DNA from 4 places in the Lysinibacillus sp. FSL R7-0073 genome. Region 4 is predicted to be linked to each of the others. Evidence: riboswitches for the same ligand, from Rfam matches in the RefSeq annotation. Region 4 holds a riboswitch; each other region holds the start of a gene.
What was found. Region 4 has a riboswitch for cobalamin ahead of MKY88_RS14730 ((2Fe-2S) ferredoxin domain-containing protein). Riboswitches for the same ligand answer to the same signal wherever they lie in the genome.
Positions count from the first base shown of each region.

Region 1: it holds a riboswitch for cobalamin, as region 4 does, so the genes downstream of both, MKY88_RS06695 (glutaredoxin family protein) here and MKY88_RS14730 ((2Fe-2S) ferredoxin domain-containing protein) in region 4, are expected to answer to the same signal.
Region 2: it holds a riboswitch for cobalamin, as region 4 does, so the genes downstream of both, MKY88_RS02750 (ABC transporter substrate-binding protein) here and MKY88_RS14730 ((2Fe-2S) ferredoxin domain-containing protein) in region 4, are expected to answer to the same signal.
Region 3: it holds a riboswitch for cobalamin, as region 4 does, so the genes downstream of both, nikA (nickel ABC transporter substrate-binding protein) here and MKY88_RS14730 ((2Fe-2S) ferredoxin domain-containing protein) in region 4, are expected to answer to the same signal.

Region 1 is NZ_JBBPAS010000001.1:1,405,108-1,412,729, reverse strand. Features, by position in the region: gene dut (dUTP diphosphatase) at 1-118, opposite strand, end outside; gene nrdF (class 1b ribonucleoside-diphosphate reductase subunit beta) at 130-1,098, opposite strand; gene nrdE (class 1b ribonucleoside-diphosphate reductase subunit alpha) at 1,086-3,179, opposite strand; gene nrdI (class Ib ribonucleoside-diphosphate reductase assembly flavoprotein NrdI) at 3,176-3,535, opposite strand; gene MKY88_RS06695 (glutaredoxin family protein) at 3,532-3,756, opposite strand; cobalamin riboswitch at 3,874-4,051, opposite strand; gene MKY88_RS06690 (NAD(P)/FAD-dependent oxidoreductase) at 4,675-5,580, opposite strand; gene MKY88_RS06685 (chitobiase/beta-hexosaminidase C-terminal domain-containing protein) at 6,088-7,622, opposite strand, start outside.
Region 2 is NZ_JBBPAS010000001.1:562,118-569,739, forward strand. Features, by position in the region: gene MKY88_RS02735 (MerR family transcriptional regulator) at 1-156, shown strand, start outside; gene MKY88_RS02740 (class I adenylate-forming enzyme family protein) at 149-1,651, shown strand; gene MKY88_RS02745 (acyl-CoA dehydrogenase family protein) at 1,653-3,320, shown strand; cobalamin riboswitch at 3,380-3,562, shown strand; gene MKY88_RS02750 (ABC transporter substrate-binding protein) at 3,706-4,677, shown strand; gene MKY88_RS02755 (FecCD family ABC transporter permease) at 4,674-5,675, shown strand; gene MKY88_RS02760 (adenosylcobinamide amidohydrolase) at 5,672-7,132, shown strand; gene MKY88_RS02765 (cob(I)yrinic acid a,c-diamide adenosyltransferase) at 7,145-7,622, shown strand, end outside.
Region 3 is NZ_JBBPAS010000001.1:2,499,916-2,507,537, forward strand. Features, by position in the region: gene MKY88_RS12345 (NUDIX hydrolase) at 1-38, shown strand, start outside; gene MKY88_RS12350 (ABC transporter ATP-binding protein) at 86-904, opposite strand; gene MKY88_RS12355 (ABC transporter ATP-binding protein) at 907-1,680, opposite strand; gene MKY88_RS12360 (ABC transporter permease subunit) at 1,691-2,473, opposite strand; gene nikB (nickel ABC transporter permease) at 2,496-3,449, opposite strand; gene nikA (nickel ABC transporter substrate-binding protein) at 3,521-5,140, opposite strand; cobalamin riboswitch at 5,285-5,477, opposite strand; gene metE (5-methyltetrahydropteroyltriglutamate--homocysteine S-methyltransferase) at 5,608-7,622, opposite strand, start outside.
Region 4 is NZ_JBBPAS010000001.1:2,957,361-2,964,982, reverse strand. Features, by position in the region: gene MKY88_RS14755 (S8 family serine peptidase) at 1-1,272, opposite strand, end outside; gene MKY88_RS14750 (energy-coupling factor ABC transporter ATP-binding protein) at 1,428-2,276, opposite strand; gene cbiQ (cobalt ECF transporter T component CbiQ) at 2,273-3,046, opposite strand; gene MKY88_RS14740 (energy-coupling factor ABC transporter substrate-binding protein) at 3,052-3,324, opposite strand; gene MKY88_RS14735 (energy-coupling factor ABC transporter permease) at 3,326-4,072, opposite strand; cobalamin riboswitch at 4,218-4,402, opposite strand; cobalamin riboswitch at 4,663-4,844, shown strand; gene MKY88_RS14730 ((2Fe-2S) ferredoxin domain-containing protein) at 4,989-5,360, shown strand; gene cobJ (precorrin-3B C(17)-methyltransferase) at 5,365-7,032, shown strand; gene MKY88_RS14720 (sirohydrochlorin chelatase) at 7,047-7,622, shown strand, end outside.

The DNA of each region.
Region 1 (7,622 bases), 1.6 Mb from region 4:
CAGCGGGTATCTCTACAGTTTCAATGGAATAGAGATCCATCCCAGCATCACCAGGATTAGCTTGCATTGGTAGTATTGCATCTGCATGCATTCTTTTAATTTTTACTTCTACGTTCATTGTTCTTCATCCTAACGATTAAAATTAAATGTGTCATCTGTAATTGGCGCTACTTTTGCTTTGGCATAGGTAGCCCCCTTTTGTGAAAAGAAATCATATGTGGAGCCCTCATTACGAATTCCATTCATGACAATCGGATTCACTTCTTCTTCAGGGAACATGGCTTCAAAGCCGACATTCATTAAGGCTTTATTAGCATTATAACGCACGTAGGCTTTTACCTCAGGCGATAATCCTGTCTCCGCATAAATATCCTCTGTATATTTCATTTCATTCTGGTATAAGTCCAGCAGTAATTCATAACCCCATAATTGTAAAGCTTCTTGTTTTTCTTTAGAAAATTGCTTATATAGATTTTGAGCAAAAAAACCTACTGCTACTCCATGAATGGATTCGTCGCGCAAAATGAGTGAAATAATTTCAGCACTGTTTCTTAAAAAACCTTGTCCACCTAAGTATAATGGGTAGAAAAAGCCAGAATAGAAAAGGAAAGATTCAAGCATAACGGATGAGAACATCGCTTTCCATAAGCTCTCAGAGTCCCCTTCTTCAATACTATTATAAATATCCGCAATTTTATTTGCCTTATATTGTAAATATTCATTTTTCTTTACCCATTCAAAGAGCTCGTCTATCTCCTCGTTTGTACAAAGCGTTGTAAATATATAAGAATATGATTTAGCATGTATTGCCTCAAATGCATCAAAAACGGTTAATACAGCCTTTTCCTGTAGATCGTCTGTATAAGCAGCAACACGATTCATCCCTATATTCGTTTGAACGGTATCAAGCAAAGTTAATCCTGCAAACACTTTTTTATACGTGTCCTGATGCTCAAAACTTTTCCACTGTTTAATATCTTTACTCACTGCAATTTCTTCAGGAAACCAAATTTGCTTCCATTGCTGGTCCCAGAAAATTTGGGCAAGTTCACTTGTTGCCTTGTTCCAGTTGACTGCCTCATACACTATATTTGACATGCTACACACTCCTCTAAGCTTTGTAATCGTTGACGAACATAGTAAACGGACTTAATCCCTTTAACCCATGCATAAATGTATACTTTAGCTAGTTGTTCTGTTGTCCAATTGTCAGTGACATAAAGAGTCATTGAAATACCTTGGTCAACGTGTTTTTGAGAAGCTGCGTATAAATCAATTAAATCATAAGGATCCACATCATATGCCTCTACATATAAATGACTGTTTTCATTTGTTAAATGTGGCATTGGATAAATTGTTCGACTATCTGCATAATCACGAACCTCGACACGCTCTGTACAAGGAGAGATGGATGCCGTACAGCTACGAATATACGAAATACTGCCAGTTGGTGCTATAGCTAAACGATATGAATGAAATAGACCATATTTCATTACATCTTCCTTTAATAATTCCCACATTTTATTAGTGATGATTGGAATGTTCCCAAGTGCTTTTAACACAGCAGGTGATAGCTCTTCCTCATTCTTATTTACATATTGATCAAAATAGCTACCTGAAGCATAATCGCTATCTTCAAATCGGTAGAACGTTTCTGCTTTTTCTTTAGCCATTTCCATCGATGATTTAAGAGAATAATAGTTCATTGCTTCCATAAAGCGATCCATGAAATCAATAGAATCTTTCGAGCCATACATGATGCCCTCCGTAACAAGATGTCCATGGAGATTCATACAACCTAGCCCTACTGAGTGCATTAATCGATTCGCTTTTGCCACCGATGGGACATTTTTAATATATGTCATTTGTGACACATTCGTTAATAAGTGCATAGCTGTATCGATTAATGTTTCAAAATCATTTACTTTACTCGCTGCATGAATATCAATTGACCCTAAATTACACGACACATCTAACCCATATTCGTTCGGTTGATCTTGATCTGTAATGATACTAGTTTCTTGCACTTGCAAGATTTCAGTACATAGGTTTGACATTTTTACGCGACCGATATTTTTTAGTGGATGTACGTCATTGACATTATCATCAAAAATTTCGAAAGGATAACCTGATTCAAATTGAGCTTTTTTCACCTCAGTATAGAGTCTACGCGCATTCAAACGTTTAATTTTACGGATTTTAGGATTATCAAGTAGTTCATAGTACATTTCTGAAATTGAAATTTCCGACATTCGTTTACCATAAACTTTATAAATATCATATGGACTAAATAACACTATATCTTTATCACGTTTCATCAGATCGAAGAATATACTTGGAATAATTATTCCTGTTGATAGTGTTGCGAGGCGAATTTTATCATCAGCATTTGGTTTTTTTGATGAAATGAAATTCTCTATATCTGCATGGAAAATATTTAAATAAACTACTCCTGAGCCATTTCGTTGACCGAGCTGATTGGAATAACTAAATGAGTTTTCTAATAGTTTTGCAACTGGGATAACACCACTTGCACGATTTAGTATTTCTTTAATTGGATCACCCAAAGGACGTAAATCCGTTAAGTTGACCCCGACCCCTCCGCCTAGACGTGATAGCTCTAAACAATAACCAATATTTTCAGCAATACTATTCATAGAGTCATCCATTGATAATTTAAAGCAACTTACTAATTCACCACGGGCTTTTTTCCCACTATTTAAGGCAGTAGGTGTTGCAGGCTGATAGGCTTCCATCATCGCTTCTACAGAACGTTTTGCTAGTACAGTGTTCCCTTGTGCTAAGTACAAGGCAATAATGACAATACGGTCCTCATATTTTTCTAAAATTTCTTCCCCATCACGACTTTTCATAGCATAGCTGTCATAAAATTTGCTAGCACTCATAAATGATGGGAAACGGAAATTATAATCATATGCTTTTTTGTACAGCTTCTTTATAAAATCCATCTCGTACAAGTCGATAAAATCCTTTTCGTAGTATCCCTCATCAACTAAATAGCGGATTTTTTCCTCTATATCTATAAAATAACGTAAACGTACGTTGACATATTCTAAAAAGTAGCGGCGAGTAGCCTCACGGTCCTTTTCTAACTCTAGTAGCCCCGTTGTACTATAACGATTCAGAACGTCATTATTAAGCTTTAAATATGTTTTCATCCCATTACCCTCTTTTCATAAAACGTTTGTATTGCTTCATAATCTGTTTGATTGCCACGTAAATCTAATTTCCTCACTAAGGGTACATGATAGGTAGTAGCAATTTTCTCCCCAGCACCGCCAAATACATTATGTCCGAAGTTACTATTGCCACTAGCAACTACTCCTTTACAAAAATCTCTGTTTTTTTCTAAAAAACGTTGCACTTTTGCTGGAATGTCACCTAAGCCATCTGTATATGTAATTAAAAGGTAAGGCTTATTCAAGCTTAATTCCTCAGAGAGTTCAATAGATTCTGCCCTTAATTTAGATACTACATTACGGACATTTCCTGTACGACTAGCGTAAACGATCATAGTGTAATCATCTCAATACGAGAAACAATTTCCTGCACATCGCCTATAAATGTTTCATCCACCTCTAAAACAGGCACACTTAAAAAACCTGCATCTATAATTGTTTGTTTAGCTTGTTCATCATGATCAATATTAACAATTTCTGCTTCAAGTCCTGCTCGTTGTAATTCAGATTTTACCCAAAGGCATTTTGGACAGATTGTTTTCGTATAAAGTTTCATAGTAATCCCTCTTTTCATAAAATAAAAAAGCTACCTCTACTAGAGAGATAGCTTAAATGGAAACGTTAACATACTAAAAATACTGACGTTCCCATCTCTTAATCCCCGAAGAAATGATAAATTTGTTTTATATAGGCAGGTCTCCTGGCTTTGCTTCAATCTCTGATTTCCTTCCCATGCGAATGCACAGTGGTTACAATCATCGTCAGCTTTACAGTTGCGGGGACAGCGTCGGAATAGTACCGAACTTCCCTATTAAACTACATATAGTAGTACCCACATAAAACGAACACAATATATTGTTTTTCGATAGTTTTAAGTGTACCATCCTTTATATAAAAAGTAAATCGAGAAATAAAAGTTCATCAATTTGAGACTATTCGTATTTTCTGACATAACCTTGAACGAAAGAACTAAAACATAATTATATAAAAATAGAACTATGTAAGCGATAGCATTATTTTATTAAAAAATAGGAAGTAAAATAATAGTCGCTTATTTACCTAAAAACGTTGCCCTAAAGAAATTTTATTCATAAAAAAGGCATCTTTCCTTTACAGTAAAGATGCAATTATGACTTAAGCTATGAGTATGATGTAAATCATGCACCCTACTCCATACATCCTATCCTCGTAGATTTTTTCGTTGTACGAGTCTAAAGTAGGACTCCTCCCTTACGATCATCACAAATTTTCCTTCGTCATAACATAACGCCGACTACTAATATGTGCTCAACAAACAGGTGAGAGGCAACCAACCGTTCTTCCCTTTTAAACTAATTTATAATGAATGTGTACATTTTCTAGTTATTCTATATTTATTTATAGTATAACATAACCAAGTTCATTCTCCTCCAGCTTGACTAGTCATATTAAAAATAGCTGATGAATTTCATGTACTCATCAGCTAAGCATTGACTTAAAATCTTTCTATTGTTATATCCATGTTTATGCTTGAAGCAGCCTTAAATCCTTCCGCAGCAGCAATCATTAAAGAAGAGGGACCACCCTTTTCCGTTTCACCTGCAACATATATTCCAGCTGCTGTTGTTCGTCCAGCCCCATCAGTCATAATTGATCCGTTTTCATCAACTTGACAATTTAGCTGTTTAGCAAATTTATTTGGACGATAAAAACTTGGCACAACAAATCCACCAGCTCTTAAAATATTTTCACCTGTTTCTAATTCAACACTATATAAGTTACCATCATCTCCATGTAAATCTTTAATAGCATTTGTATACACCTTAATTTTTTTATGTTCAAAATCATTTTGAACCTTATCGGAAAGTTGATGACCATTCGTAAAAACGATTAAATCCTGTGACCAATTAAAAACCAATTTCGTCATATGACAAATATGCTCCTCGTTTTCTGCTATGATAGCCAATGGCTTGTCTCTCAGCTCCCAACCATCGCAATAAGGGCAGCTAAACAAACTTTTACCATAATATTGTCTGATTTGCGGTAGAGGAAATTCCTCTTGTATTCCAGTAGCTAACAGTATTTTTTCAGATACATAGGATTTATTTTCCGAAGTATTGACTAGAAATAAACCAGTTATATCATCTTTAATTATTTCGATGACGGTTTGATCCATCATTGTTATAGAAGGGTAGGATTCTATATCTTTACTTGCGATATTCTTAAATTTTTGTGGCTTTATCCCATCTCTTGTTAAAAAGCCATGTGACTCCTGAGTTACACGATTTCGATTTGTTCCATTATCAAATAGTACAACCTTTCTGCGCGCCCTTCCTAATGTTAAGGCAGCACTTAACCCAGCAGGGCCTCCACCTATAATCATACAATCATATTTATTCATCATTATTTCCCTCCACATCACAATACATTACAGACCTTTAATATCCGTAATTAAGGCAAAAGACATCGCAAATTATATGTATGATATCTTTTTCATTTGTTAAGCCAACAAAATATGAGTCATTGATACCTTAATGTTAGCTATCTCAATAAGGATGACAAAGCTTAAATAACGTTTAGCTTGTCTGAATTAAAGACTTAACATATCCATAATATCTATTTATTTTTTTTTCGTCAAATTTTTCGTTTTCATGTTTGAAATACCGACTAATCACCGTTAGGTTAAGTACATTTACTCATTTTATAAAAGTAACTTTTTATCCACTTTATGGAAATTAACCTAATATCCATTTTTCAATGTTTGAGGAGAGAAAAGTAAAAGCCACTCCAAATGTGGAATGGCAATTTTTTTCTATAATACTGATCTTCATGAATACTGTCCATGCAGTTTAATTTAACAAGCCCTAAATGATTGGCATATGTTTTACATTCTTTCTGCTAGTAGTCGTTACTTAAATTCAATTTCTTCAGCCGAAGCCCCTTTTGTATACGTTATGGTCGCTCCATCAGGTAAATTACGGATTTCTTTCACATGTTTTCCTTCGATAATAATTTCGCCCATTTTCGTACCTTTAAAATCAATAATCGCATTTCCTTTTTTAGGACTGATCGTTACAGTTTTGTCTGCAAATCCTTCACCATGGAATTCTGCATATTGACTAAATACTGCAATTCCATTTTTAATATTGGTATTTTTTCCTAACGTTAATGAAATGCTTGGACGATTCACTATTAATTTACCAGTCTTATAGTTATTAAAGCTATATACATTTTCAGGTACTATTGGTGTTGGTATTTCTTCTTTTCCTGCTTTCAAATCAATTTGAACTAATACAGGGTCATGATCCGATGCTCGCCCTTGTGCTTCTGTAAAGTTCGCATTAATATGAATCAAGTCTATTTCTGTAACGTCAGCAAGATTATTCGAAACTAAAATATGATCCAACACTTGATTGTTCCCTTGGAAGAAGTACGTAAAACGATCTGTCTCTGGGGCTTTATCCACCATGTTCGTTAATACATCACCTTTCAATGTTTCAAGTGCTGGAGTGAATTCAAAGTCATTCATGTCCCCTGCTACAATGATATTTATATCCGGATTGATGGCAAGACCTTCATGGATAAAATCATTGATGGCTTGAGCAAGCTGAAGACGTTTTGTTACTGATTCTAATACTGGCGGCTGAGTTGGTCCCCAAAGTGAGCCATCCCCTCCTTTAGAATTTAAGTGAGCTCCTATAATGACTACATGCTCTTCCTGGAATTCGAATTCTGCCGCAATTGGTTTGCGTGTATCTGCAAATTTAGTTGGATCAACAAAGCCTGGATTTAAAGCAAGGCTTCCATCTGCTGTCCACCCATTCGCTTGGTCACCCGATCCCTTTATACCTGTCACTAAAGAAACTCGTGACGGATTGTATAAATAGCCTACACGAATATTACCACCAGGTGCACCACCTACTGTATTGTTAATAGGCATCACGTCAATCCAATCATAAGCAGGACCACCTGCAGCTTTAATCGCATTAATTAATCTCAAATAGCTTTCAGATGCATCAGCATTTCCTGAATCAATTTGTCCATCATTATCTTGTACTTCGACTAATGTAATAATATCTGGTGACTTCATATTTTTCACAAATGTCGCTGCAATTCTGTCTACTTTTTCATTAGATGTATTGGCAGGATTATTCGAGAAGTTTTCGATATTATAAGAAGCGACATTTAACTTGTCCGCTACTGGTTCAAGATGCGTCACTTCTTGCTGAAGGTTTGCCTTTGTCACATCAGGTAAGACTTTATTCGTGTTCAGTCGATAGCCGTCTGTAAAGTTTTCTACAAATCCGATAAGTGGTTCATTAAAACGGTCACCCGAATCATAATTTTTTCCTGCTACCCCTTCAAGCATAATTTTTTCTGGATTATAATCGTCGGCTGCAATATTTAAACCGCCATTCATATTAAATGTATTATTTGTTGTGC
Region 2 (7,622 bases), 2.4 Mb from region 4:
CAATTGGAGCGAACCGTTGAATACGGAGAGCAAAAGATTCAAGAGATTGATAGTAAAATAGCTGAGCTTACGCAAATGAGAAATGAATTACAACAAATGCACGGCATGTTTAATGAAAAATTAACGACTTTAAGGGGAGAGATGCACGATGAATAGTTCCAATTTATTAGCACGTAATGCCCGTAAGTATCCAACAAAGGAAGCCGTGATTTGTCATGGTAGGAGGGTGACCTATCATGATTTAGATGAGCAAGTGACCCGTTTTAGTCATGCCTTATTAGAACAGGGTGTAAGGCAGGGAGATAAAGTTCTGATTTTTATGCCTAACGTTGTAGAGTTTGTCGTGAGCTATTTTGCTCTTCAGCGAATGGGTGCTATTGTTGTACCGGTCAATGCTAAGTTTACATTACAAGAAGTAGAGTATGTGGCACAGCATGCTGAGGCAAAAGCGATTATTGCTCATGAAGCCATTTTTGCGGCAGTCCAGCATATTGCCGTAATACCGTTAAAAATTAAAACAGGACAACAATTAGCAGGCTGGCTTCATTATGAAACATTGATTCAAAGTGCCAGTGCCCAACCGATTGAATGTCAGTTAAACGAGGATGATGCTTCGACTATTCTGTACACATCAGGTACGACTGGGAAACCAAAGGGCGTATTGTTTAGCTATCGTAATATTTTAACAGTTGCGCAAATGATTGCAGTTGAAATGGAGGTCAAGCCTGAAAGCCGTATATTGCTAATGATGCCATTAACTCATTCGGCTCCATTGCATTTATTTTTAATGGCAGGTGTATTTGTAGGCTCTACAAATGTGTTAACGCCAACTTTTACACCAGACTTATTAATTGATTCCGTTGAACAGGAAAAAACGACGCATTTCTTTGGCGCACCTGTTGCTTATTTATTAACAGCTCAGATGCCAAGATTGCAATCTGCTGATTTGTCCTCCATGAAATGGTGGGTATATGGAGGTGCACCTTTATCCGAAAACGAAGTTCGTTTTATTCAACAGGCATTCCGCACAACTAATTTAACATGCGTATATGGATTAACAGAGGCGGGACCAAGTGGATCATTGCTATTTGGCAAGGAGCATGAAGGAAAGGCTGGGAGTATTGGACAGCGAGCACCTTTAGGTACAGAGATACGTATTGTTAACGACAGTGGCGAAGATGTACCAGCAGGAGAAGTAGGGGAAATCGTTTTATTTGGTGAGGGTAATATGCTTGGCTACTACAGAGATGAAGCGGCAACCAATGCGGCCTTTATAGACGGTTGGTTAAAAACAGGAGATCTAGCTCGTAAGGATGAAGACGGTTTTATTTGGATTGTTGATCGAAAAAAAGATGTGATTATTTCGGGTGGAGTCAATATTTATCCGAAAGAAATTGAAGATTGCCTTTTAAGCTTTGAGGGGATATTTGAAGCGGCAGTGGTTGGTGTTCCACATCCACAATGGGGAGAGACAGTGAAGGCTGTTTATTCCGCTAAACAGGATATTAATGAAGAGGCTCTAAAAGATCATTTAGAGGGGCAGCTTGCTAAGTATAAAATACCGCGTATTTTTGAAAAAGTGGAAGCGCTACCAAGGAATGCTTCGGGCAAAATTTTAAAACAATCTTTGAAAGGACAAGAGGTGAGATAGCATGAAAGTTTTACAACAGGAAATAGCAGGCACAAGCAATTTCTTTACAGATGATGATACGCTTCAAAAAGTGTTGGAAATGATGCTGGATAAAGAATTTTTATCTTATGCGCATCGGGAATTGATGGACTTTGGTGAGCTATGTGCGGGTGCTATAGACGTGAGAGCGAAACATACTGATCGACAAGGAGAGCCTCGCCTTCAAAGGTATAATGCCTATGGCGAAGAGGTTTCAGAGGTATGGGTCAATGACGGCTACAAAAAAACAATCGAGGAGACATATAATACGGGGATTGTTGGCTATGTACATAAAGATATTCCCCAACTAGGTCACAAAGGGAATTATGTCTATAGTTTTGCACAAGGTTATTTACTGTCACATGCGGAGCCCGGTTTTTATTGCCCTGTGACGTTAACGATGGCCACTGCCTATTTATTAGACCATTATGCAGAGGAAGAAGTTAAGCAGCGCTTCTTACCGCATGTTTGTGCAACAGGCGATATGGAGCTATATGAGGGAGCCACTTTTTTAACAGAGCGACAAGGAGGCTCGGATGTTGGTGCGAATGTAGTAGAAGCAAAACTTGTGGGGAATGAATACCGCCTCTATGGTGAAAAGTATTTTGCCTCCAATGCAGGGATGTGTGGGGTTGCAATGGTATTGGCACGAATAGAGGGTGCACAAGCAGGCTCTAAAGGATTAACTCTATTTGCAGTTCCTTGGCGTAATGAAGATGGATCGGCTAACCATCTTCGTATTCGACGACTAAAGGATAAATTAGGTGTGAAAGCCGTTCCATCTGCTGAGGTTGAGTTTGATGGAGCACTTGCTTATGTAGTTGGTGATCAAAATAAAGGGATTTATTATATGCTGGAGGCGCTTAATTTATCAAGAATTTGTAATGCTGTGGCATCCATTGGTATTATGCGCCGTGGCTTCTTAGAGGCGAAGCACTATGTGTCAAATCGATATGCCTTTGGTAAACCTTTAACACAGTATCCTATGATCCAGGATACATTGGGTAAATATGCCGCTAAGCTGCACGTAGAAGTAGCCACGATTTTTGATCTTATTCAATTATACGATAAAGTGACAAGTGGTCAGGGAACAGAACAAGACATCATCATGAACCGTTTATATATTGCCATTATGAAAAAGGAAACGGCAGAGCAGGCGGTCCATTATGCAAGTGAAGCAATTGAGCTACATGGCGGGAATGGCTATATTGAGGACTTTGTAACACCACGCTTACTGAGAGATGCGCAAGTGTTGACGGTATGGGAGGGTACGGCTAATATACTAGCTTTGGAGCTTATTCGCTTAGTGGATAAATACAGGGCACATGAATTGTTTGTTCAAGAGATGAGCGAGCGATTAGAAGTATTAACAGACCATTCATTAGTGAAAATCGTTCAAGAGCAATTAACTAAACTATCGGCAACCTTACAAGTTTTTAGTGCGCTCGATGAAGCAACAAAAACGTTTGAAGCAAAGGATATTGCCAAAAAAATGGCTCAATTATATGAAAGTATCATAGCAGTTGAGTGGGCACAAAAATTTGGTGGGAAATATGAAAAACTAGCAGATGTTTATTTAGAGCAGACTTGGTCATTACGAACAATTGGTGCTCCGATGAAAACCGTACAGTATTTTGCTGAAATTGTCTAACAACCTTTGGAGTCGCCTTGATATAGAGGCGACTTTTTTTAATTTCATGTATAATAAAATCAACTGAATATTATAAAGGTTCTTTACTTATGTAAAGTGAAAAGGGAAATCGGTGTAACTCCGATGCGGTCCCGCCACTGTAAGTGTGAGTTTTTTCAAATGATGCCACTGAAGCTTTCGGGAAGGCTTGAAAAAATGTAATGAGCACAAGCCAGGAGACCTGCCTTTATAGCATAGACATGACAGCCTACGAGGATAGGATGGTGGATTTTGTATCAGTTTTTTGGTGCGATTTTGACCCCTCATCATTCGAAGATGAGGGGTCTTATTTTGATGAAGAATACTTCTAATACAGGAGCGCACAAATCAACGAAGGAGGATTCACATGAAGAAATTTTGGAAAATAGGGGTATCGGCATTTTTAACGATAGGGTTGCTAGCAGCTTGTGGACAAGAGGCAAAAAAAGACAATTCCACAACTACAGAGGAGCAAACACAACAAGAAACATCTAAGGCGGAAGAAGCAACATTCCCTATGACTATAACGGATGCTATTGGGAAGGATATTACACTAGAGGCTCCTCCTGAGAAAATAGTGTCACTTATTCCAAGTAATACAGAAATATTGTTTGGCCTAGGTTTAAAGGATGAAATAGTAGGGGTTACAGACAACGACGATTATCCACCAGAGGTAGCTGAAAAGGATAAGGTTGGTGGCATGGAGTACAATATTGAACAAATTATTGCCTTAAAGCCAGATATCGTTTTTGCACATGAATCTAGCATGTCTCTTTCGGAATCAGCCATAGCACAGCTTGAATCGGCGGGCGTGAAAGTATTTGTTGTAAAAAATGCCCAAGATTTTAATGAAACCTATACAACGATTGAACAGCTTGGGCGTGCCACAGGGAAATTACCAGAAGCTGAAAAAATCATTGCTGACATGAAAGCGAAAGTGGAAGAGGTACAGGCGAAAGTGAAAGACGTTGAACCTAAGAACGTTTTTGTAGAAGCCTCTGATGAACCTAATATTTATACAGCTGGACAAGGCACATTTATGAACGCAATGCTGGAGATGATCCATGCAAAAAATGTAGCAGCAGACGGTGATAATTGGTATGAAATTGGTGCAGAACAAATTATCACAAAAAATCCAGATGTCATCGTGGTGACATATAGTTATGTACCTGATATTTTAACAAAAATACCGAAGCGTGCTGGTTTCGATACAATAAATGCAGTGAAAAATAATGCTATTGTGCAAGTAGATGAAAGCATAACAAGCCGTCAGGGACCACGTTTAGCGGATGGCCTTGAGGAATTAGCAAAAGCTATCTACCCTGAGGTATTTAAGTGAAAAAAGTAGCAACAGCCTATGTATTAACATGTACGCTTCTTATCATTAGCATCTGGTGTGGCGTCGCTATAGGCTCTGTTCATATTCCGATAGAAGTGCTGTGGAATCAGTCAGTTGATGAAACAGCTGCCAATATCTTTTGGAAAATTCGCCTTCCCCGTGTGCTTTTAGCGGGGCTAGTAGGAGCTTCTCTCGCCATTGCGGGAGCGGCTTTCCAAGGCTTGCTCAAAAATCCATTAGCAGATCCATATACATTAGGTATTTCATCTGGTGCTTCTGTCGGCGCAGTCATGACAATCTTTTTTAGTATTTCTATACCTGTTGTAGGCTTGTATGCCTTACCTACCTTTAGCATGATAGGCGCGATCATTACAATGGTGATAGTGATGAGCTTTGCTAGAGTAGTGGACCGTTCTTTAAAGATGGAAACACTGATTTTAACAGGTGTTATCTTTAGTTCATTTTTAGGGTCGTTAATCTCGTTAATGATTGCTTTATCGGGAGAGGAACTGCGCCAAGTAATCGGCTGGCTACTCGGTTCTGTTTCTATGCGTGGCTGGCCGTATGTTCAAATGATTATCCCATTTGTCATTGGTGGTTCCCTTATGCTGTGGACTCAGAGACGTGAGCTTAATGTTTTGTTATATGGGGAAGAAAGAGCGAAGCATTTAGGTGTCAATGTAAAGCGAAGTAAGTATTTGATTTTAGTAGGTGGCTCCATGCTAACTGGAGCAGCAGTTGCTGTTTCAGGCACAATTGGCTTTGTAGGGTTAGTTGTACCACATATGACAAGAATGATTTGGGGTTCTGATCACCGTCATTTACTTCCTTTATCATTTTTTAATGGGGCAACATTACTTATTATTTGTGATTTAGTTGCAAGAACCATCATCTTGCCAAGGGAACTGCCCATTGGTGTCATTACTGCATTTATTGGAGCGCCTGTTTTTTCCTATATTTTTTATAAGCAACGAAGAGGCAAGGGGGTACGGGCGTGATTGTTGTTGAACATCTATCAGGTGGTTATGAAGACGTACCGATCGTCAAGGATATAAGCTTTACAGTTGAAAAAGGAAAGATTCTTGGCATTTTAGGGCCAAATGGTAGTGGGAAATCCACATTATTAAAGGTAATGAGTGGTATTCTACCAGCAATTGAGGGCACTATTTCTATTGATGGACAAAGCATTCTTTCCTACAATGCCCGTGCTTTAGCAAAAAAAATGGCTGTTTTACCACAGCTCCATGCGAACGCTTTCTCAAACAGTGTAAGAGAGGCTATTTCGCTTGGACGTTATCCACATCAAACAGGCTTTTTTTCAAGTTGGTCTGAGCAAGATGAACAAGCAGTTCAACATGCAATGCTGCAAACAGGCATAAAACGTTATGAGCATACACCGATGGAATTCTTATCGGGTGGTGAACAGCAAAGAGTTTTTGTTGCACAGGCTCTTGCTCAAACTGCGGAAATTTTACTGCTAGATGAGCCGACAAATCATTTAGACATTGCCCATCAGCGGCAAATTTTAGATATGGTGCGGAAGGAAGCTGTGGAGTGTGGTTTAACGGTAGTGATGGTATTACATGATATGAATTTAGCCTCTCTCTATTGTGATGAATTATTGCTCATGGAAAGTGGACAAATGAGAGCTTTCGGGGCACCACATGAAGTATTAATTGCTTCTCAGATCGAAGAAATTTATCAAGCACGAGTAGCTACTTATGCTCATCCAGAAATTCCTAAACCACAAATTACGATGATGCCTGCAGCAAGCGACTATCAACAGCGAGCTGTAATAAAAAAAGAACATTTTATAATAACGGAACACTTTATTCAGCTCCAGTCAGAGATTCCTTTAAAAACGGTATCCTCTGCTGTCCATAACCCTGGAATTGGATGGCATAATTGCTTGTTAAACCGCTCTGTTCCTAGTGATTATGTGATTAGTGATGTAAAGAGAGAAGTTAATGAATTTTTGCAAAGAGGCCATTTTTCTCCTACGAATACAGTTGTCATGCTGACAGCAGTGCCAACAGCTCTTGTGGCGATCAATGAATTGGCTGCACCATTTGGCAGTGTGATAGTAGCTGTTACTGCTGGTGTAGGGAATGCAGTAGATGTATCCCGTGTGCATGAAAGGCAGGGTAAACCATATATTGGTACTATTAATACATGGGTAATTATTAACGGCTGTTTATCGGAGGAAGCATTTTTTCAGGCCATGATGACAGCAACAGAAGCGAAAACGAAGGCTCTGCAATCAGAAAATATTCGTGATGAGCGTAGTGGAACGATTGCTACTGGTACTGCTACAGATAGTCTTTTAATTGCAGCAACTCAAAAAGGGGAAGAAATGTTATATGGTGGTCCCATTACGGAAGTTGGTAAAATGATTGCAAAGGGTGTTTTTGAAACTACGGTTCAGGCTATCAGAAATTACAAAAATCAATTTTAGGAGATGAGCGAAATGAAGCTGTACACAAAAACAGGGGATACGGGTAAAACAAGTCTTATAGGAGGACGCGTTGATAAAGATAGTTTACGTGTTGAAACGTATGGGGCTATTGACGAATTGAATTCTTTTATTGGTAAAGCTGTAAGTGAATTAGATCAAGCGCTATTCAAGGATATTTTAACGGATTTAGAAACTATTCAACATGAACTGTTCGATGCCGGTGGTGATCTAGCAAACGTGATGAAAGAACGACATTATAAGCTTACTGAACAACCAATTGAGGTGCTAGAGGATCGTATTGATGCACTATCAGATGAAGCACCACCATTACAACGTTTTATTTTGCCAGGAGGGGCACCAGCAGCTGCAACTTTACACATTGCGCGTACAGTTGCTCGGCGAGCAGAGCGTGAAATGGTGACGCTTATGAAAGAAGTTGAAGATGTGCCAAAAGTTGTACAAAAATATTTAAATCGATTATCAGATTATT
Region 3 (7,622 bases), 460 kb from region 4:
GGGAGTTCGAAAGCTCCTTTACGAAGCTTTCCAAATAGCAATGTAAGAATTTTAATAAGGACTTTATTCGCAAAGGTATTTCAGATTATTCCAAACTAGTATTCTTGTGAATTCTTTCGCGAGGGTGAGTGGGTAAAATCGCGTTGCATAGCTCAAGTGATGCGGAATGCTTAAATGGTTCACCTTTCATACTTTCCTCTACTAGCTGACCATTTTGCATGACTAGGATGCGATCTGAAATAAAGCGTGTAGCCTGTAGGTCATGAGAAATGAAAATGTAGGCAAGTTGCAAATCCTTTTGTAGTGTCTGTAGTAATTGAATGATATGTTTTTGCAAAATCATATCTAAACTACTAATGGCTTCATCTAAAACAATTAATTTTGGATGTAAGGCAAGCGCTCTTGCAATGTTCACACGCTGTTGTTGTCCCCCACTAAGCTGGGAAGGATACTTTTCGGCAATAGATTTTTCTAACTCTACATGATCAAGTAATTCCTTTACGTTAAAATGTCTCTCAGCTGAGCTATAATGCTCGAAATTTAGGTACGGTTCCTCTAAAATTTGAAAAATGGTGTGCTTTGGATTTAATGAATGATAGCTATTTTGAAAGACTGCTTGTAAATCTCTCCGTATCATTTTTTTCTGTTGGCTAGTGGCATCATAAAGATTAACCCCTTGAAATAGAACCTCCCCGGCTGTTGGTCTTTCCATTCCTAATATAATTCGGCCCAATGTGCTTTTTCCTGAGCCACTTTGTCCAACAACCCCTAAGCATTCTCCCTCCTGAAGTGAAAATGATACTTTCTGTAATACAGGAGCATCCTGTTTTCGCTTGAATATGAATGGTCTATGTGCATAGTTCTTCTCAATATTTCTCACTTCTAGTAGCTTCAATCTTTTCACCTCTAAAACATAATTCGGGATTGTAATAGTTTCTTTGTATAAGGATGCTGAGGGGCATCAAAAAAATCATAGACATTCGCTTGTTCAATTATTTCCCCCTTATACATCACGGCTACATCATCAGCAAGTTCAGCGATAACGCCTAAATCATGTGTCACAAGAAGAATGGCTGCCTGTGTTTCCAAGCGAACACGATCAAATAATGTCAATATCTGCTTTTGATTGACTGTATCAAGAGCTGTCGTTGGCTCATCAGCTATGTATATAGAGGCTTGAATTGCCAGTGACAAAGCAATCATCACACGCTGTAGCATTCCCCCACTTAGTTGGAATGGATAATAGTGTAAAAGGCGCTCGGGATTAGGTAAATTAACTTTTGACATGCTTTCAATAGCAATTTGTCTTATTTCATTTTTAGTTATAACAAAATGAGCTTTTAATGATTCACGAAAATGACTTTCAATAGTTTGAACACGGTCAAAGGCAGTCGAAGGATTTTGCATAATAATAGAAAGATGTCTACCACGATAAGCTCTCATTTGAGCAGCAGTTACCTTCAATAAATCTTGTTGATGGTAGAAAATTTGCCCTTTGGTGATCTGCGCTCTAGTCGGCAAGGCTTGCATAATAGCTTGGCAAAGCATCGTTTTCCCACTACCGCTTTCCCCAATAATTCCTAATACTCGGCCTTGATAGGCTGTTAAATGAATGGAGGATAAAATATTCTGTTCTCCAATTTTGACCGATAAGTCTTTCACTTCTAAAACTTTCTTCATAACTACCCCTTTACTGATCAGGCTTCTTCAAACTACTTGCTAAAACATTACATACTAGGACAACAAAGACGATAGCAAGCCCAGGATATAGCATTAATTCAGGATGTTGGCGGATATATTGCTTCCCTTCATTTACCATCATTCCCCATTCAGGAGTGGGAGCTTGCACACCAAGCCCAATAAAGGAAAAGCCCGCAATCTCTAAAATGACCTTCCCCATATCTAATGCCACAATCGTTACAATCGGTGGCCAAACATGAGGGAGATAGTGTCGAATAATTAATTTTGCACCTGTAGTACCACTGATTCTTGCCGCTAGAATAAAATCTTTTTCATTCATGCCAATAAATAAACCTCGGATTAGCCTCGAATAATAAATAAGCTGTGTCAAACTAAGTGCAATTAACACATTTTTCAAGCTAGGACCTAATACACCTAAAAGCCCAAATGCTAGTACAAGTGTTGGAAAAGCTAATAAAATATCGCATATCCGAATAAATAGCGCATCTATTATACCTCTTTTTAAGGAGACTAATGCGCCCAATAGAATCGCTACTAGAATAGCAACTATTTGTATGACGAGCGCCGCACCTAAAGAATACCGAATCCCTAAAAGCAATCGGGAGAAGACACATCTTCCTAAATGGTCTGTTCCTAATGGATAGTCCCATGAGGGTGCTAAAAATTTCTTAGAAATATCGACTGCTAAAGGGTCATGAGGCATAATGAGTGGGGCTAACAGTCCTAGTAAACCAATGATCATTAGTAAGGTGATACTAATATATCTTCTCATATGTATACGTCCTAAGTTCACTCTACTCTCTCCTATCCTTCATCATCAGATGAGGATCCAATAAACGATGCAATACATCTGTGCCTAAATTGGCGAGCACATAGATGACAGCACTCACCAACACATAGCATTGTACAACGGGGTAATCACGATTCGTTATGGATTCTATTAAATATCGACCGAGCCCCGGCCAACTAAATACTTGCTCGACTATGACAGCACCACCTAGCAAATTTCCGAGTGTCATCCCAAACAAAGTTGATATTGGTATGGCAGCATTCCTCCCCACGTGTCGGATGAGTATGACCGATTTTTTCAAACCTCTAAGCTGTGCATATTTTACATATGGTTGCTCGTATTCTTCGATTACGGCAGAGCGGATAAACTGTGAGAACAATCCGATTGTAGGTAAAGCTAAGGTGAAGGCTGGTAAAACAATATGTGCTACCGAACCTTTTCCATTCGTTGGAAAAATGCCAAGTTTTAAGCTAAAAAGATAGAGTAGGATAAACCCTAACCAAAATGTTGGGATGGATACACTTATTACTGTAAATAATCGAATGATTTTATCGATAAAGGAATGCTTATATAATGCGCTCACAACCCCTAATGGAATACTAAAAGTTAAAATTAGGATAAATGCTACTATAGCTAATTCAATGGTAGCGGGTAGCTTAGCAAATAGCTCATGAGCCACGGGTAATTTACTAACAAAAGATGTACCAAAGTCTAGCTGTAAAACGCCTTTTACCCATAGCAGATACTGCATGATAAAAGGCTTGTCTGTCCCTAATTCTTCTCGTAAAGCTTGTATAGCCTCTGGTGTTGGGGCAATTCTTGAGAGTCGAAGGATGACCTCTGCCGGTTCTACTGGTACGAAACGAATAAACACAAAGGTCAGAATAGATACGCCTACTAATACAAATGGTAGTGTGAGAATTCTTTTTACACAAAACATCCAAGTCGATTCGTACATGCCGTCACTTCCTATTCCATCCTATGATAAAAAGAGAGTTGTCATGGTTCGACACACTCTCTCTTTCATACTTAGTTTTCTTTATCCATTTGTGCATATGGAATGTCATACTCAGAAGCACGTGGTGCAAAATCCTTCATATATGGTTGATAAATAACATTATTCGTTTCATACGATATTGGATAGAATAATGCTTGATCGTGGAAAATTGTTAAAATATCCGTGTAAAGCTGCACGCGTTCTTCTTCATTGGTACCAACTAATAATTGATGTATGTTAGTATCGATCTCTTGAGCATTTGGTAAGCCTAATTTTGCTTCATATACACCACTAGCATTTGGTGTAGCTGATTCATTTGCAAAGCTATGTGGATCAGTTGGCGGTCCATTTGTTCGCCAGAAGTTAATATCAACCTGATCATCCATTAATTTTTGCAGACCAACCATAACATCAGCGCCTTCAATATTTAACTGTACCCCTATTTTTGCTAGCTCGCCTTGCATTAACTCTGCCATAGGTTTTTGAATGGCATCAGTAGCAATATAGATTAAATCTAATGTAAGGGGTTGACCATTTTTCGAACGAATTTTCTCACCCTTCTCTAGCGTCCAGCCCGCTTCATCTAGCAATTTCTGCGCCTTTTCAGGATTATATAAAATAGGTGCTAAATCAATATTGGCATAAGGAATGGCATCCCAAAATAGCGTGTTTGCCACTTTTTCTGTACCATGTGTAATACTATCTACCATTTGTTCTTTATTGATAGCATACTGAATAGCTTGTCGAACCTTTAGCTCAGCTAACGGTCCAGACTGAGTATTGAACAGTAATGCTTTCGTAGACAACGGCTCAGATGTAGCTGTTTTATATTTGCCACTATCTCTTAAGTACGTATAGTTATCTAAACTAATAATCCCTCGACCATAAATGACATCTAATTCTTCATTTTCAAAGGCTAACGAAAGGGATTCCGAATCTGGAATGATCTTAACCTTTATTTTATCTACGAGAGGTTTTTCACCCCAATAATGTTCGTTACGGCTAAATACAGCAAATTCATCTTTTTTATAGTCGGCTAATACCCATGGTCCTGTGCCAATAGCTGATTGAATGGAATCATTTGTCGCATCACCGTTCGGGAAGCCATTATCCCCTAAAAAACGAAATGGTCTGACAAAGGCTAATTCGTTTAACACAGGGTAATATGGTTTATCTAATTGCAACCGTATTGTTGATTCATCTACTTTGACGACCTCTTTAATATGGTTGACCATACCCATCCAAGAATGCATGTCACGATTCGCTAATACCGCATCAAAGTTGCGAATCACATTATCAGCATTAAAGGCAGTCCCATCCGAATAGTTAACATCTTTGCGTAAATGGAACGTATAGGTAGTTTTATCCTCTGAGATGTCCCAACTTTCTGCTAGCTTTGGGGTAATTGTCCCTTCATCGTTATACTCCACTAAAGATTCATAAACCATGGCTTGAGCAGTCATCTGATTTGGTAAATATGTATGGGGATTTAATGGACCTACATCTAATGGCCATCCAATGGTAATCATTTTTTCATCTGTCTGTTCTGTTGATGCTAAATTTCCTTTGTCCTTTTCCGAGCTTGTACAACCTGCTAGAAAGCTCAAGGTCAAAACAAGCATGAAAGGCAGTAAATACTTCGTCCATCTCATCTTTTGTCTCCTATCTCTATTCCCTGTTCATATCTACAAATTGAATAGAAAGAAGGCATAAAAAAACCTTATTCTACTAGAATAAGGACAGATAAACCTACAATACGTAAGCTTCCATCCATCTCCCTATCTTTCGTAGATCATCAATGAATCTTCTTACAAGCAGGCATTCTGGCTTATGAATCATCATTTTGCTTCACCTTTCCAAGAAAGAACTCAGTGGTAATCGAAACAAAACTCCTCATTTACAGCTGCGGGACAGCATGGGATTTACACCCATTTTCCTTTTAATTGAATGAAAAATAATTTCATTCAAACTTGTAATGCAATATTTGAAATTAGTAATAAACATACCATGCTGAAATGTTCACGTCAATTTTATTTTCTGAATATAATAAAACCTCTATACAAAAAGACCAGGTAGATAACCTGATCTTTATTTAACTCTTTTTATTATGTTGTTTTCGTTATCTTGATATAGATTCCTTCACCTCCTGACGCAATATTTTAGTAGCGCCTACCATATTAGCTAAAGCCGCGATTGTTTCTGGCTCTTTCCTTGTTTTTAAGCCACAGTCAGGATTAACCCAAAATTGATGCTTGTCAAGAACTTGTAAGCTATCTCTCATGATGGCTAACATTTCGCCTTCACTCGGCACACGTGGGCTATGAATATCGTAAACACCTAATCCGATTCCTTTTGTATAAGGATTTACTTGAAGGGAAGAAATAAGCTCTCCATGGCTGCGTGATGTTTCAATGGAAATCACATCAGCATCTAGCGCGCTAATAGGTTCGATGAAATCGTTAAATTCGCAGTAACACATATGTGTATGAATTTGTGTTTCATCTTTAACACTCGATGTAGCAAGTTTGAAGGCATTGACCGCCCAGTCTAAGTAAGCCCCCCATTCTTCTTTACGAAGAGGTAACCCTTCACGGAGTGCTGGTTCATCCACTTGAATAATGGAGATGCCAGCCGATTCTAGTGCTTCCACTTCCGTGCGAAGTGCTAATGCAATTTGATAAGCCACATCTTTTCGAGAAATATCATTGCGTACAAAGGACCAATTTAAAATGGTCACTGGCCCCGTCAGCATCCCTTTGACAAAGCGCTTCGTTAAGCTTTGGGCATACGCAGACTCTTTCACAGTAATGGAAGAAGACCATGCAACATCTCCATAAATAATTGGAGGCTTCACACAGCGAGAGCCATACGAAACAACCCATGCTTTTTCAGTAAAGGCAAAGCCCGTCAATTTCTCACCGAAATATTCAACCATGTCTGTCCGTTCAAATTCTCCATGAACCAGTACATCTATATCAAGATCCTCCTGCAAGTGAATCCAGCGCTTTGTTTCCAGTTCAATAAATGCTTCATAGTCTTCATTCGACAATTGTTTCTTTCGCCAAGCATTACGATTTCTCTTCACCTCATCAGATTGAGGGAAGCTGCCAATTGTCGTTGTTGGGAATAGGGGTAGTCCTAACGCCTGCTGCTGTATTTTTTGACGTTGACTAAAATCACTATGTCGCTCAAAATCCTTTGTTGATACGGATTGAGCGGCTTGCTGGATCATTTTGTTTTGACGAATTGGATGATTTTTTAGTGCTTCAATGGCCTTCATACTTGCTGAGAAATTATGACGTAGCGTTCCGTCTTGATTTTTTCTATATTTAGTGAGGTCAATAATTTCTTCGATTTTTTCATCAGCAAACGCCAGTGCTTGTTTGAGAACAGGGTCCAGCTTCTTCTTTTCAAGTGAAGTAGATATTGGTACATGTTGAAGGTTACTTGAAGGTTGAATCCACAATTCCTTAGCATCACAGAGCTTTTCAATAGCTTGAATCGTGGCGTTAGCTTCCGCTAAATTTGAACGCCATATATCACGACCATTAACAATTCCAATGGCTAAAACTTTATCTTGAGGGAAACCAAATTGTCGAAGTGACTCCATATTCCCTTTATAGCCATGTACGAAATCTAAACCAAATCCTTGGACAGGCAATGAAATCAATGTTTCATAGGAGCATAATGCTTCAAAATATGTTTGTAGCATTAGTTTTGCTGCTGGAACGGTTGTCGTTAATTGAGCATAGATTTCTTGTACTAGCTTCCGTTCTGCAGAGTCAAGTGTCGTCACTAAAGAAGGCTCTTCTAATTGAATCCACTCGGCACCTGCGTCTACTAATTCTTGAATAATCTGAGCATAGAGAGGTAATAGGGCTAATAAATATTCAACCTGTGTTAATTTATTGTAGCCCTTAGTTAGCTTATAAAATGTATAGGGGCCAATAAGTGTCGGCTTCGCAATAATTCTGAACGCTTCTTTTGCCTCTAAAAAGTCGGCCAATACCTTATTTTCTGTTAGTTGCAACGGTTGCCCTTCATATTCAGGAACAATGTAGTGATAGTTGGTATTAAACCATTTGGTCATTTCACTAGCTACTGCTGAATGATTTCCTCTCGCTACACTGTAGT
Region 4 (7,622 bases):
TTCTTTGGATTCTGAATAATGTTTAGGGAGTTTATTTAAATCGAACTGTAAGGCTTTCACGGGATCGACAAGACCGTGACCAAAAGTAAGATCATAACCTTTTTCGCCTAAATCTTGTGCTGTCAGTTCAAGTATTGCTTCAATTTCATGTGGCTTTAAATTCGGATATTTTGATTTAAGTAGGGAGGCAATACCTGCCACTACAGGAGATGCCATGGAAGTACCACTAAACTTGACAAAAGAAGATCCTTTTTTCTCATCGTGTACAGTACTGTAGATGTCTTCACCAGGAGCCACGACATCGACAGAGGGACCATAATTGGAATAGCTTGATAATTTATTACGATCATTCGTGGAACCTACACTAATCACACCTTCATAGGAAGCAGGGAAGGAATATTCATCAGTCGACTCATTTCCAGCCGCTGCGACAATCGTAATGCCACTATCAATGGCTTTTTGAACAGCATCCTGCATAAGTGGGGATTCACCATAGCCTCCTAAACTCATATTAATGACATCAACACCTTGCTCAATGGCGTACAGAATGCCTTGTGCAATGATAAAATCATTTGCTCCTTCTTTTCCGTTAAAGACATCAATAGGTAGTAACTTCGCTTGTGGATTAATTCCATGTCCACCAACCCCATTGTCTTTGGCAGCGGCAATAATCCCAGCAACATGTGTTCCATGGTCACCTGGATAAGATGTATTTGCCGGAGCAGCTGCATTATAAGGTGTGAGTACTTGAGATTTTAGGTCAGGATGTTTAAAATCAACACCAGAATCGATGACAGCTACTGTTACAACATGTTCCCCAGCTAATGCTAATGCCTGATCCATTTGCAAGAGGCTTAGATGATACATATCTTGTTTCTTTGGGTCAGTTTCTTTGTTGAAAGAATGATAGACATAACTAGGGGATACACTTGTAATCCCTTGCTGCTTTAAATAGTAAGAGACGGCTTTTTCGATGGATACACCTTTGTTAAGTTGAATCACATCATAGCCTAATGAAGGAATGGAGCGGATGACCTTAGAGCCAATTTTTTTATGTACGTTTTTATCAAGGCCAGAATGCTTGATAATAATCGTATCCTTACTCATCCATTTGTCTTCATTTTTAAGATTCTTACCTGCATGTTGTGAATTGCTTGCTAATACGTTCTTCGCAGTTTGTTGTGGTGTCTCCTCAGCAAAAGCTGAAGCGACTGGAACCATTAATGCAGCGGATGCTACGACAGCGACTGATTTTTTAAACCAACTTTTCAATTGTATCTCTCCTTGATGTTCTATAATATGTCTCGACTATACTAATACGGATAAACGTAAGAAAAGTTTCGCAAATGAGGAAAATTTTTCTCTGCGCTTTAAAAAACGAACAGTGATGGGCCGAACTGTCCGTTACTTTTTATTGATGATGCTCATTACGCCTCAACAAATAGCTGTTCGATCAATTGCAGTATGTCATGCTTAGAGCGAGGAACTGAAATGTTTTCTTGCCATAATTTCTTTTTTTGTAGAGCCAAGGCCATTTCGAATACCCATGGCCGCTCAAGATGTGCACGTTTTAGCAATTCTTCTTCATAAAATAAGGCGACAGGATCACCATTATAAATAATTTTTCCTGCCTCCATGACAATAATTTGATCTGCCCATTCATAGGCAAGAGAAATGTCGTGAGTCGCAAGGATAATCGTTCTTTCATAGTCTTCTAATTTGGCTAAGTATTGAAAAACTTGTGTAGCGTAATAGCTATCAAGACCCGCCGTTGGTTCATCTAATAAAAGGACAGTCGGTTCCATCGCTAATACACCTGCCATGGCCACACGCTTTTTCTGTCCTACGCTTAAAAAGTGAATGGGTTTATCAAGGAGCTCTGTCACTTCAGTTTGTTCAACAGCCCATGCTATTTTTTCTTCAATTTTTTCCGTAGACCATCCTAGGTTCATTGGACCATAGGCTATATCTTGCTTAACGGTTCCTGAAAAAAGCTGATTGTCAGCATCTTGAAAGACGATCCCCACCTGTTGGCGAAGAGCCTTTAATGCCTTTCTATTATATTGAAGTTCGTCCCCATCAAATGAAATAGTTCCGGCTGTTGGCTTCAAAATTCCATTAAAATGTTGAAATAAAGTGGATTTTCCTGCTCCGTTATGACCAAGTATAGCTATTTTTTTCCCTTTTGGAATGTTTAATGTAATATCTGTCAAAGCCTTCGTTCCATCTGCATAGGCATATGACAAGTTGTTAAGTTTGAAATAAAATGCTGTCATGAGAAGTACCCTCCGTATACGATGAGGAATATAAAAATAACCGTTATGCCTAGCCAGTTTTTTTTGCTATAGGTGCCTGTTTGATGCCAATAAACAGTTTCACCACCACGCGCCTGCATGGCAATATTAAGCTCTCGACTGCGCTGAAACATTTCAATAAACAACGCTGCAATCAGCATAGACATTGAACGTAACCATTGCATGGGTGAATGGTAGCCAAGGCGGGCTTGCTGGGCTAAATGTATTTTTTGCATGCTTTCTAAAAAAATAAAAATAAAACGATAGGTGAGTTCTACTAGCTCAACTAATAAAGGAGGGAGCCTCCATTGTCTTAGCACATAACAAATCCCTTGTACAGATGTCGTTAAAATTAAAAAATATAAGCAACTTATACTGCCAAGTACGATAAAGAATAGCTGCTGCGCGGTAGCAATACTGGCTCTCCCAATAAAAATTGTCAAGTTCATATACGTAAATGCCCCAATATGTGCTGGTAATATATGCGTTGCTGGCGCTATCGAAAGTAGGATGGATAGGAGACTTGTGAACAAGAAAAAGCCTGGTAGTAATAATAGCTTCGCATAGTATTTTATTGGAATTTTTGCGCCCCAAATGATAAAAGCACTCATTACAAAAAATGTAATGAGTGAAAGTCGCTCATCTCTCATAATAAGCGTGAATAAAAGCAGTCCTAATGAAAATATCATTTTTTCTAGCGGATGAACGAACGCTAACTTATTGAGATACGCATACTTATCAATGAATAACATATTCCTTAACCTTCTTTATGCTTGCCACGCATATAGCCAATAAAATAGCCGATAAAACCAGCACCAATAGCTGCTTGTAGCACGAATAATAAGCTTTCAATTTCACCACTAGGTGGTTCCCACAAACTATCAAACCATGGCTCATATTCTGCATTGATCTCACCAATGGCAGCTTCTGCTTCACCGTCTGCTCCACCAAATTCTGCTCCCTTTTGGACGAAGAGCGGAATAATGGCCAATAGCACCACTATTGCTAATAGTAATAAATTTCGTTTCATGTTAGTGCGCCTCCTTTGTAGAGAAAACACGTAAAGATTTTAATTCGCTAATATTATATTTTTTTAAGAAGTTCATGACAATAACTGTTAATATCCCTTCACTCACAGCTAATGGGATTTGTGTTAAGGCAAAAATACTTGCGAACTTTGTAAAGGAAGCCATAAAGCCTCCAACTTCAGATGGGAAGGCAAGTGCTAATTGAATGGAAGTCACCACATATGTACCTAAATCTCCAAGCATAGCCGCAAAGAAAACAGCTAATGAAAACGATAACCCCATTTTTTGCGCCCCTTTCAATACAAAGTAGGCGATAAACGGGCCTACAATAGCCATCGAAAATGCATTAGCCCCTAATGTTGTAATCCCACCATGTGCTAAAAGTAAAGATTGAAATAATAAAACAATTGTCCCGATGACACTCATCGCTAACGGTCCAAATAAGACTGTTCCGAGACCTACTCCTGTTGGATGTGAGCAACTCCCTGTAACTGAGGGGATTTTTAAGGCTGATAGGACAAAGGCGAACGCACCGGACAGCCCCAGAATCATTTTTGTTTCAGGGTTTTCTTCAATTGTTTTACGAATAGAGCGCAATCCTAAAATAATAAATGGGATGGAGATTACCCACCAAAAAATAGCCCATTCGATTGGTAAAAAACCTTCCATGATATGCATGGCGAAGGCACGCTTTGGCACCATTAAAAAAGCTAATAAAAAGTAACTAAGTTTCCACCAAGACAGCTTCAATTTTCTTCCTCCAAACTGTAAATAGATTTTTAGAATGTAGCGTGCGTAATAAAAAAAGCACTTCTCCGTTGTTGGAAAAGTGCATAGCTAAAAAAGCAAATAACATTCTCATCTGCTAAGCCGCACACCTATCCTCGTAGGTTGAAACGATCACATATTTTCGGCAGGTCTCCTGGCTCTAGTTCAACACTTTATAGGTCTTCCCATCCATTGGACAGTGACATTTTCTATAAAGCTCCCTATTACAGTGGCGGGACCGCGCCGGACTTAAACCGGCTTCCCTTTTAAGCAAAATGACGAGCATTTTACACCGAAAAATAGTAAGTTGTGAGATTTCACGACAAAGTGTATCACGAATTTCCATAAATATGCTATACTTTTTTTATAAAAAATTTAAAATAGAATATCAATGTAGAAAATTCTGATAACTAGTGTTTTTAGGATTAAAGGAAGCAAAGTCAATTTTTAAATAGCTTCTAACCCTCCTGTGAAATTGATAAATTTGTCATGATTTTTTAAAGAAATATTGAAATTTTAAAATAATAAGATATGATTAAGACAGTTTTCTATTATATATACGATTAAAAATTTCATATAAAACGTCGATAAGTGCTCGAAGAACTCGAGGTAATAGGGAAATTGGTGAAAGTCCAATACAGCCCCCGCTACTGTAATAGCTGATGAAATCGCAATGCCACCTGTGCAAACTAGGGAAGGTGCGACAGTAAAATGAAGCTTAAGTCAGGAAACCTGCTTATCAGATTGTGCATGCAAACTTTTCGGAGGGAGAAGTTGAAGCAAAAGCGAGGATCTTTCTTTCAATCTATTCGTTTTTATTTGGCTTCTACAAACCTTTACTCTTCGGGAGAGTAAAGGTTTTTTCTTTTTTCCAAAAGCAAATGAGGGGAGACATAAGATGACAACGTGGAATTTAGAGGGGATGAAAACACATCTCTTTATTTGCAATGGCAGTAGCTGTATGAACAAGGATGGGGAGGAAATTACCCAAGCTATACGAGATGAAATACAGCGAAACGCACTAGATAAAGAAATACATACGACTAGAACGCGCTGTAATGGACGGTGCAAAGATGCTTGTGTTGTTATTGCTTACCCCCAGGGGAATTGGTATCGTGTACCATCAACGGAGCATGCTAGAACACTTGTACAGGATTTGCATCATGAAACCTTATATAACGATCATGTTTTTACACTTCGGGAAGGGACATTACAGCGAACAGTGCAAACGACAGCCATTAAAGGGATTGAAAAGGTGAAAGAGGGGTAAAAACATGGCGCAAAAAGGGAAAATTTTCGTAGTAGGCTTTGGGCCTGGAGACTTTAAGCATATTACGACACGTGCAGTAGAGGCTTTACAACAAAGTGATATGATCATAGGCTATAAAACCTATGTTGAGCTGATTCAAGATTTAGTCAGCGCAAAATCCATTGTCAGTACAGGCATGACAGAAGAAGTATCACGTGCACAGGAGGCCGTTCGTCAAGCAGAGGCAGGAAGTACAGTTTCAGTCATTTCGAGTGGAGATGCGGGCGTTTATGGTATGGCGGGATTAGTTTATGAAGTATTAATTGAGCTAGGTTGGACAGAGGCAACTGGTATTGAAGTTGAGATTGTCCCAGGTATTTCAGCTATCAATTCATGTGCTAGTTTACTTGGTGCGCCGATCATGCATGATGCTTGTACCATTAGTTTAAGTGACCATCTCACTCCGTGGAATTTAATTGCGAAGCGTGTGGAAGCCGCAGCTATGGCCGATTTTGTTATTGCTTTATACAATCCTAAAAGTGGTCGCCGTACAAGACAAATTGTCGAAGCACAACGAATTCTTTTAGAATATCGTTCGCCTGACACACCAGTAGGACTTGTAAAAAGTGCCTATCGAGAACGTCAGGAAGTGACTATGACAACATTGGCAGAAATGTTGGAACATGATATCGGTATGCTGACAACCGTTATTATCGGAAACTCATCTACGTTTTTCTATGATAATAAAATGATTACACCGCGTGGCTACCAACGTAAATATACACTTGGCGAGGAAAAACAGCCGTTACGTCCACATCAACGTTTACGGGAAGAAAATGAGCCATGGGCGATGAATCAAGAGACAGGGACAGCACGAAATGACTTTGCGGCAGACCCTAATGCAGGGAGAATTAATAAACCCAGTATAGCCGTTATGCCAAAGCCGAAAAAAACAGCACTTGAAATGGCTACAGCGGCGCTTGCAATGGTAAAGGGAACAAGTGCTATAAAGGCTACTCCAAAGCTTGTACAACAAAAAATAGAATCAATTTTTGAATTAGCAGTGAGCCCTGGAGTGGCCAATAAATTCTTCACATCACAGCAAATGATGACGTTAGCAGAGGTCGTAGGGGAAGATGGTTCGATGGAATATACACCAGATCATCAAATCCATTTAAAAATACCTACAACAACGCCTGAACGTATCACTGAGAAGTTACAGGAAGTAGGCTTTTTATTAGCACCAATTGGTGATGTGTTATCGTTGAAGGCTTGTGATTTTTGCTACGGTGAAAAAGCAGATTCCATTCCATATGCGGAGGAAATCCAAGAAAAGCTCGGTGGTATGTCATTACCGAAAACGTTAAATATTGGCTTTAATGGCTGTGGGATGGCTTGTTATCGAGCCGTGTTTGATGATATTGGGATTGTTTATCGCAAAAGTAAATTTGATGTCTTTATTGGAGCGAAACCAGTCGGGCGTACGGCTCATGCAGCACAGCCTATTGTAGAAGGTTTGGAGCCTGAACAATTGATCCCTTTAATTACAGATATTATTGAAGAATATAAAGCCAATGCGCATCCAAACGAACGTTTATTTAAATACTTCAAGCGTGTGAAAAAGATAATGCATTTTACGTATCAAGATATGTCTTCCAAAATAAAAATAGAGCCAGCTCCGTGCGGCGACTAGTGAGGAGAAAAGAGATGAAAGCTATATTATTTGTTGGCCATGGGAGCCGTTTAGCAGCAGGAAATGATGAGGTACGTACATTTATCGAGCAAATGAAATCTCGCATTGATGAACAATATTTAGTGGAAACATGTTTCCTTGAATTTGCTTCTCCTAACATCGAAGAAGGTATTACAAACTGTGTGAAAAAGGGTGCTACAGAGGTACATGTGATCCCAATTATTTTACTTCATGCAGGTCATTCTAAGCTACATATTCCAGCAGAAATCGAGCATGCTCGTGAACATTATCCGAATATCACATTCACATATGGTCAAACAATTGGCATTCATGAAGAAATATTTGCGATATTGCAAGATCGTTTAGTTGAAATTGGATTTGATACTGATCAAGAACAGGAAGATACAGCCATTTTATTAATTGCTCGAGGGGGCAGTGATCCTTATGCAAATGGAGATTTTTATAAAATTACACGATTGCTATGGGAAAGGCTACCTGTTAAATACGTGGAAAGTGCCTTTATGGGCGTAACGGACCCACGTGTTGAAGAAGGCATTGAACGCTGTGTCAAACTAGGTGCTAAAAAAATT